DNA from 2 places in the Streptomyces sp. NBC_00328 genome. Region 1 is predicted to be linked to the other one. Evidence: riboswitches for the same ligand, from Rfam matches in the RefSeq annotation. Region 1 holds a riboswitch; the other holds the start of a gene.
What was found. A riboswitch is a leader RNA that binds a small molecule or an ion and turns the genes downstream of it on or off. The one in region 1 is predicted to bind ZMP and ZTP.

Region 1 (3,762 bases):
GCCATGCTCCACTCGCCACATCTGGCCCGGCACCGGGACACCGCGGTGCGCTACCTGCCCGCCGCCGGGTCGCTGAACGTGTGCGGCGACTGGTACGACGTGGTCGACCTGCCGGAGGACAGATTCGCCGTGGCGGTCGGCGACGTCGTCGGCCACGGCCTGGAGGCCGCCGCCGTCATGGGCATGCTCCGCAGCGCGTTGTCCGTGGTCGTCCGGGCCGTCGAACGGCCCGCGAGGGCCCTGGACGTCCTGGGCCTGTACGCACGCGACGTGGGGGGTGCGCTGGCCACCACTGTCGTCCAAGCCGTCGTCGACACCCGCGCTCGCCGCATCATGTACAGCAGCGCCGGCCACCCGCCCCCCATCCTGGTCCACCCGGACGGCACCTTCGACCTTCTCGACCGGGCCACCGACCCTCCGCTGGGAGCCCGCACCAAACACGTCCCCCACCCCCAGGCTGACCTGCCCTACACCCGCGGCGACACCTTCGTCCTCTACACCGACGGCCTCATCGAACGCCGCGGCGAGGACATCGACGCCAGCCTGCAACGCCTCACCGACGCGCTCGCCCGCCATGCCCGCCAGGAACCCGAACGCCTTGCCGACGCCCTGCTCGCGGACCTCGGCGTCAGCAGCGGCGCCCGCGACGACGTCGCCCTGATCGTCATCCGACTATGACCCGCGCGCCACCAGCGGACGCGCCACAGGTTGCGCATCCCGCCACGGAGCGAGGCCGTCCCGGCGCAGCGCGCTGCGCTCCTTGCGTCTTTGGACCACGTCGACCGCGACCGGGTCCTCACCTCTCGGTGGGCTGTCGGCCCGGGGAGGGGGTGTGCTGGGTTTCGTGGTCGGTGCCCAGGATGCCGTGTTGCTTGCGCGCGGCATGGACGCCCCGGCGGGCTGGGAGTGGTGCATGCGAACGGGTGCCCCGGTTCCCCTTGTGGTGCTCTGCTGGTGCGGCCTTGACGCCGTGCTGGCGTGCTGTCGGGGGGCTGGTCGGTGCGCGGGGTGGGGGAGCTGCTGGTGGGGGAGTTGGTGGTGTGTTTCGGCGCGGGGTGCTGGTGCTGGTGCTGGTGGGGTTGGTGGTTAGGGGGTGGGGTGGGGGGTTTGTAGTTCGGTGAGGACGGTGGCTCCTCTGGTTTCGGTGAGGTCGACGGAGGCGAGGACGGAGGGGATGGCGAGGCTGGGCAGGATGTGCGCGGGCGCGGTCTGTGGGGGCCCGGGTGCTGTGGGGGTACCGGGTGGTGGGGGTGCAACGCCGATGAGAACGCAGCAGTCAACGTCGCGGCAGGACAGGGCGGGATTCCCCGCCCCCGGCGCTCAGCCGGTGCCGGAGGGACGACACCGCCCGAACAGCGGTCGAGCGTCCGTGAACCCCAACCCAGCCGGGTTGGAATCCCCCTCGTTTAAGAGGGGGAGGATGTCAAGTGGCCATCGTCGAGCGCAAGCGGCACGGGAACGCTGACGAGAATGGACGTCGGTCCGGAAAGGGGACGGACCGTGGCGAGTCGCTCCCCAACTGGGAAGAGAACGCTGACCGGTGTGAGCATGCTGCGTCTACTACAGTGTGGCGTGGGCCGTGACTGGCGCTGAGGTGGAGCACCACCGGGGAGCGGTCTGACGAGACGTCGTTGCCGTGCGCCTGGGCGAGTGGTCAGCAACGCCTGGAGGCAACGATGTCCGCGACTCGGACGGCCCAGCTCATGGACGGCACCAACCTCGCCGAACGCATCATCGAAGAGGCTGCTGTCAAGGCGGCAGAGATCTCACGGCGTGGGGGAACCAGCCCCTGTCTCGCGACGGTGCTGGTGGGGGAGGACCCCGCGTCGGCCACCTACGTCCGCATGAAACGGGCGCGGTGCGCGAAGGCGGGCATCCAGTCCCGGCACATCGCTTTGCCCGCCACCACCACGACCGCCGAACTGATCGACACCCTCGCCGGCCTGTCCGGCGATCCGGACGTGCACGGCATCCTGCTCCAGCACCCTTGCGGCCCACACATCGACGAGCGAGCGGCGTTCGAGGCCATCGCCCCGGAGAAGGATGTCGACGGGGTCACCATGCATTCGTTCGCCGCGATGAGCTTCGCGCTGCCGGGCTTTATGTCCTGCACTCCAGGCGGAATCATGCGACTGCTGGAGGCGTACGACGTCGACCTCGCCGGCAAGCACGCCGTCGTGGTGGGCCGCAGCCCGATTCTTGGCAAGCCGGCCGGGATGCTCCTGCTCGCCAAGAACGCAACGGTGACGTACTGCCACTCCCGCACAGCGGACCTGTCGGCGATCGTCCGGGAAGCAGACGTCGTGGTAGCGGCCGTGGGACGGCCCCGGTTGATCCGGGGTGAGGACATCAAGCCCGGCGCGGTGGTGATCGACGCCGGATACAACCCGGGCAACGTCGGCGACGTGGACTTCGACACCGCCCGCACCCGCGCCTGTCTGATCACTCCGGTGCCCGGCGGCGTCGGGCCGATGACCATCGCCGTCCTGCTGGCGCAGACCGTGGACGCCGCCGCGAACCAGCTCGGAATCCAGCACCGATGACCTCCTGACCAGCAGCCCCTTGGCACCAGGCCAGAAGGGTCCCGCTCGGAATGGAAGACCTCGTAATCGGGCTGGCTGACAGTTCGTTCTGACAGCGGCTCGCCACCCGTGAGGGCGGTGAGCCGCCGAGGACGCGGATCCGCCGAGTGTCAGCCGGCCTAGGCGGGTGCCTCGGCTCGTGCCCGGTGCGGGCAGGGGCTGCTGAGCACTACTACGACCCGGAGGCAAGAGAGTTCAACTTCTCCGCGAAGCCGATCCCGGGCGACGACAACCAGACGGGGCGGCAACATCCTGAAGAGCTTCTACGCCAAGAACCGCATCATCGACGGAATGGATGACGGCTTCATCGTGAAGATCGCCACCTGACCTGACCTGACCTGACCTGACCTGACCTGCGCTGCGGCGGGAGCGACCCTGGCACCGGCCGCTCCCGCTGCAGCCGGTTCACGATTCGGCGGGCCAGAACTGCACGAGGTAGCGCTCCACACCGTGGCCGGTGCCCTCGCCTTCCGACAGGGCTGCGGCCTCGGCCCGGCCCGCACAGTGGACCCGGACGCGCCACGAACCGCCCGAATCCGCCAGCGTGATCAGGTCGTCCATCCGGCCCGTGTGCATGGACCACACGGCTACCTGACCACTGGCCGACTCGAAGTCGGCCTCGGCCACCTCATCCCAGTCGGCCCGTTCCTGCTGGGGCGGAGGCCCGTCCCACACTTCGACGCCGACCACGGCGGTATGGGTATGGCCACCGCTGGTGATGTCCAGACGTCCCGGGTGAGTGCTGAGGAACGCACGCCGGTTGAAGTCGTCCGGGAAGGGGACCGGCAGATCCGCGTCGCCGGACTCCTGCAACCCGAAGGCGTGAAAGCCCACGTAGGCATCCACATCCTGCTGCCGCACAAGCTCTGCCATGAGCGCCCCCTCGACATCACACACGGCCGGCCATCCCCGAGATCGTAGGCCCGTGCCATCCCTTGTTCTCGCAGGGAATCCCGGCCTTCAGGTCGGACGGGAATGCGATCCTCGGTCTGGAGGCGCGAAGCGCCGGAGATCACTGCGCTTGTGTGGTGACGGTCATGCCGGGCGCTTCTGGTTCCCGATGTGGTGACAAACGCCAAGACAGTAGGATCAAGTCAGCCTGACCGGAGGGGGTGGGCTGGATGATCCGTGCGTACAAGTTCCTGCTGCGGCCCACCGTCCGTCAGGCCCAGGCGCTCGC
Region 2 (3,762 bases), 9.3 Mb from region 1:
GCCACGGTGTGGAGCGCTACCTCGTGCAGTTCTGGCCCGCCGAATCGTGAACCGGCTGCAGCGGGAGCGGCCGGTGCCAGGGTCGCTCCCGCCGCAGCGCAGGTCAGGTCAGGTCAGGTCAGGTCAGGTCAGGTGGCGATCTTCACGATGAAGCCGTCATCCATTCCGTCGATGATGCGGTTCTTGGCGTAGAAGCTCTTCAGGATGTTGCCGCCCCGTCTGGTTGTCGTCGCCCGGGATCGGCTTCGCGGAGAAGTTGAACTCTCTTGCCTCCGGGTCGTAGTAGTGCTCAGCAGCCCCTGCCCGCACCGGGCACGAGCCGAGGCACCCGCCTAGGCCGGCTGACACTCGGCGGATCCGCGTCCTCGGCGGCTCACCGCCCTCACGGGTGGCGAGCCGCTGTCAGAACGAACTGTCAGCCAGCCCGATTACGAGGTCTTCCATTCCGAGCGGGACCCTTCTGGCCTGGTGCCAAGGGGCTGCTGGTCAGGAGGTCATCGGTGCTGGATTCCGAGCTGGTTCGCGGCGGCGTCCACGGTCTGCGCCAGCAGGACGGCGATGGTCATCGGCCCGACGCCGCCGGGCACCGGAGTGATCAGACAGGCGCGGGTGCGGGCGGTGTCGAAGTCCACGTCGCCGACGTTGCCCGGGTTGTATCCGGCGTCGATCACCACCGCGCCGGGCTTGATGTCCTCACCCCGGATCAACCGGGGCCGTCCCACGGCCGCTACCACGACGTCTGCTTCCCGGACGATCGCCGACAGGTCCGCTGTGCGGGAGTGGCAGTACGTCACCGTTGCGTTCTTGGCGAGCAGGAGCATCCCGGCCGGCTTGCCAAGAATCGGGCTGCGGCCCACCACGACGGCGTGCTTGCCGGCGAGGTCGACGTCGTACGCCTCCAGCAGTCGCATGATTCCGCCTGGAGTGCAGGACATAAAGCCCGGCAGCGCGAAGCTCATCGCGGCGAACGAATGCATGGTGACCCCGTCGACATCCTTCTCCGGGGCGATGGCCTCGAACGCCGCTCGCTCGTCGATGTGTGGGCCGCAAGGGTGCTGGAGCAGGATGCCGTGCACGTCCGGATCGCCGGACAGGCCGGCGAGGGTGTCGATCAGTTCGGCGGTCGTGGTGGTGGCGGGCAAAGCGATGTGCCGGGACTGGATGCCCGCCTTCGCGCACCGCGCCCGTTTCATGCGGACGTAGGTGGCCGACGCGGGGTCCTCCCCCACCAGCACCGTCGCGAGACAGGGGCTGGTTCCCCCACGCCGTGAGATCTCTGCCGCCTTGACAGCAGCCTCTTCGATGATGCGTTCGGCGAGGTTGGTGCCGTCCATGAGCTGGGCCGTCCGAGTCGCGGACATCGTTGCCTCCAGGCGTTGCTGACCACTCGCCCAGGCGCACGGCAACGACGTCTCGTCAGACCGCTCCCCGGTGGTGCTCCACCTCAGCGCCAGTCACGGCCCACGCCACACTGTAGTAGACGCAGCATGCTCACACCGGTCAGCGTTCTCTTCCCAGTTGGGGAGCGACTCGCCACGGTCCGTCCCCTTTCCGGACCGACGTCCATTCTCGTCAGCGTTCCCGTGCCGCTTGCGCTCGACGATGGCCACTTGACATCCTCCCCCTCTTAGAGGTCGTTCTCTTTCCGAACCTTGTGTGCGGATTCCGCTGGTCAGACATGGGATGGCATCTGTCGCGGAAGTCTCGGCTTGTTGCCGGTCGAGATGTTGCGGGGGTGGCGGATGCCGTCGATGCGGGCGGTTCTGGAAGCGCGGCGGAAGGCCGCGGTGGTGCGGGTGGAGGAGCTCGAAGCCGAACTGGAGCGGGTGCGGGCGGACTTGGCGGACGCCGAAGAAGTCCTCAGGCGTCGGGTGATCGGGCTCGAGCAGTATCTGGAGGCGCTGGCCGAGGAGGAAGCGCCGGCCGTGGTGGTCGGCGGGCCGTCGCGGAAGAAGCCGGTGGGTCCGCGCCGTGCGGTGCCGCATCGGGAGAACGCGGTCGGGGTCGAGGATCTGTCGGTGGACTACCGGGCGGTGATGGCTGCCGCGGCGGAGGCCGGAGTCGAGGGGTTGGGTGCCCGGCGGACAGCGGTGGTACTCGGCTGGGACAGTGCCTCCGTCTCACGCGTCGAGGGTGCGAGAGCACGGTTGAAGAGGCTGGTGGAACGGGGCTGGCTGGTGGAGGCGAAGCCGGGAAGGTTCACGACGCCGCCGTCGGAACAGGTTGATCATGTCGGGCGGCCAGACGGCGGCTCATGAGTGCGATCATCGACCAGCGGATGACGGCTTCGCTGGTGTCGGTGCGTCGCTCGTAGTCCCGGACCAGACGCCGGCTGCGCAGGAGCCAGGCGAAGGATCTTTCGACGACCCAGCGGCGGGGCAGTGCCTGGAAACCTTGGACGTCCTCATGACGGCGGACGACGTCGAGGACGAGCCCGAGATGCCGGCTGGTCCAGTCGGTGAGGTGGCCGGTGTAGCCGCCGTCGGCCCAGACCCGCGTCAGCCGCCGAAAGCCCTCCTTTGCCGCGGGCAGAAGGATCCGGGCGGCGTCCCGGTCGGTCGTGGACGCCGGTGTGACCAGCACGTTCAGCAGAAGTCCGAGCGTGTCGGTGAGCAGATGCCGCTTGCGCCCGTTGATCTTCTTGCCCGCGTCGAACCCGCGTGAGGCGTGGGCGACGGTGGCGTCCGCCTTCACCGACTGCGAGTCCACGACCGCGGCACTGGGTTCCGGGCCGCGGCCCTCGCTGGTGCGGACGGCCTCACGGAGCCGTTCGTGCAACTCGGTCACGAGGCCGGCGTCCCGCCAGCGGGCGAAGAAGGCGTAGACACGCGGCCAGGGCGGGAAGTCGGACGGCATCGCCCGCCACTTGATGCCGTTGTCGACGAGGTAGCGCACCGCGTCGATCATCTGCCGGTGGCAGTAGCCCTCCGGTCGGCCGCCCCGGCCTGCCAGCCAGCCCGGAACTGGCAGCAGATCCTTCACCAGAGCCCACTCGGAATCGCTCATGTCCGAGCCGTACCGGGGCCGGCGATCCGGCCGGTCGGCCGCGTTCCCGAACCTGTGGGCGAGGCAGTCACACCCACGAGTGGACCAACTGGACTCGGCAACCGTGACCACGCGACACTTCGACAACAGGGCCTCTTGCTTCTCGCTGGACTCGACATCCGCGAGCTACCAAGAGGCCCTTCTTCCATGCCTGCACACAGAACAACTCACCCGAACCAGGCCCCTGTTCGAACCCCACCGATCACACGGCCGGATAGAGAACAGCCAGTTAAACGAGGGGGATTCCAACCCGGCTGGGTTGGGGTTCACGGACGCTCGACCGCTGTTCGGGCGGTGTCGTCCCTCCGGCACCGGCTGAGCGCCGGGGGCGGGGAATCCCGCCCTGTCCTGCCGCGACGTTGACTGCTGCGTTCTCATCGGCGTTGCACCCCCACCACCCGGTACCCCCGCAGCACCCGGGCCCCCACAGACCGCGCCCGCGCACATCCTGCCCAGCCTCGCCATCCCCCCTCCGTCCTCGCCTCCGTCGACCTCACCGAAACCAGAGGAGCCACCGTCCTCACCGAACTACAAACCCCCCACCCCACCCCCTAACCACCAACCCCACCAGCAACTCCCAGACGTACGGCGCCACGACGCCGCCGGCAGCCTGGGGAGGCCAAGCGCGTCGCCGAACTCGAAACGCCGCTCACACACGTCCGAGCCGGCAAAACCCTGCCGGTACCGGCGGGCGACATGATCGTGCAAGGCGAAGAC

Region 2: it holds a riboswitch for ZMP and ZTP, as region 1 does, so the genes downstream of both, OG485_RS42505 (bifunctional 5,10-methylenetetrahydrofolate dehydrogenase/5,10-methenyltetrahydrofolate cyclohydrolase) here and OG485_RS01335 (bifunctional 5,10-methylenetetrahydrofolate dehydrogenase/5,10-methenyltetrahydrofolate cyclohydrolase) in region 1, are expected to answer to the same signal.

The regions. Positions count from the first base shown of each region.
Region 1 is NZ_CP108013.1:342,766-346,527, reverse strand. Features, by position in the region: gene OG485_RS01340 (PP2C family protein-serine/threonine phosphatase) at 1-678, shown strand, start outside; ZMP/ZTP riboswitch at 1,570-1,655, shown strand; gene OG485_RS01335 (bifunctional 5,10-methylenetetrahydrofolate dehydrogenase/5,10-methenyltetrahydrofolate cyclohydrolase) at 1,677-2,543, shown strand; gene OG485_RS01330 (hypothetical protein) at 2,988-3,455, opposite strand; partial or broken gene OG485_RS01325 (RNA-guided endonuclease InsQ/TnpB family protein) at 3,704-3,762, shown strand, end outside.
Region 2 is NZ_CP108013.1:9,624,202-9,627,963, reverse strand. Features, by position in the region: gene OG485_RS42510 (hypothetical protein) at 1-50, shown strand, start outside; gene OG485_RS42505 (bifunctional 5,10-methylenetetrahydrofolate dehydrogenase/5,10-methenyltetrahydrofolate cyclohydrolase) at 495-1,361, opposite strand; ZMP/ZTP riboswitch at 1,383-1,468, opposite strand; gene OG485_RS42500 (hypothetical protein) at 1,752-2,258, shown strand; gene OG485_RS42495 (IS5 family transposase) at 2,200-3,006, opposite strand.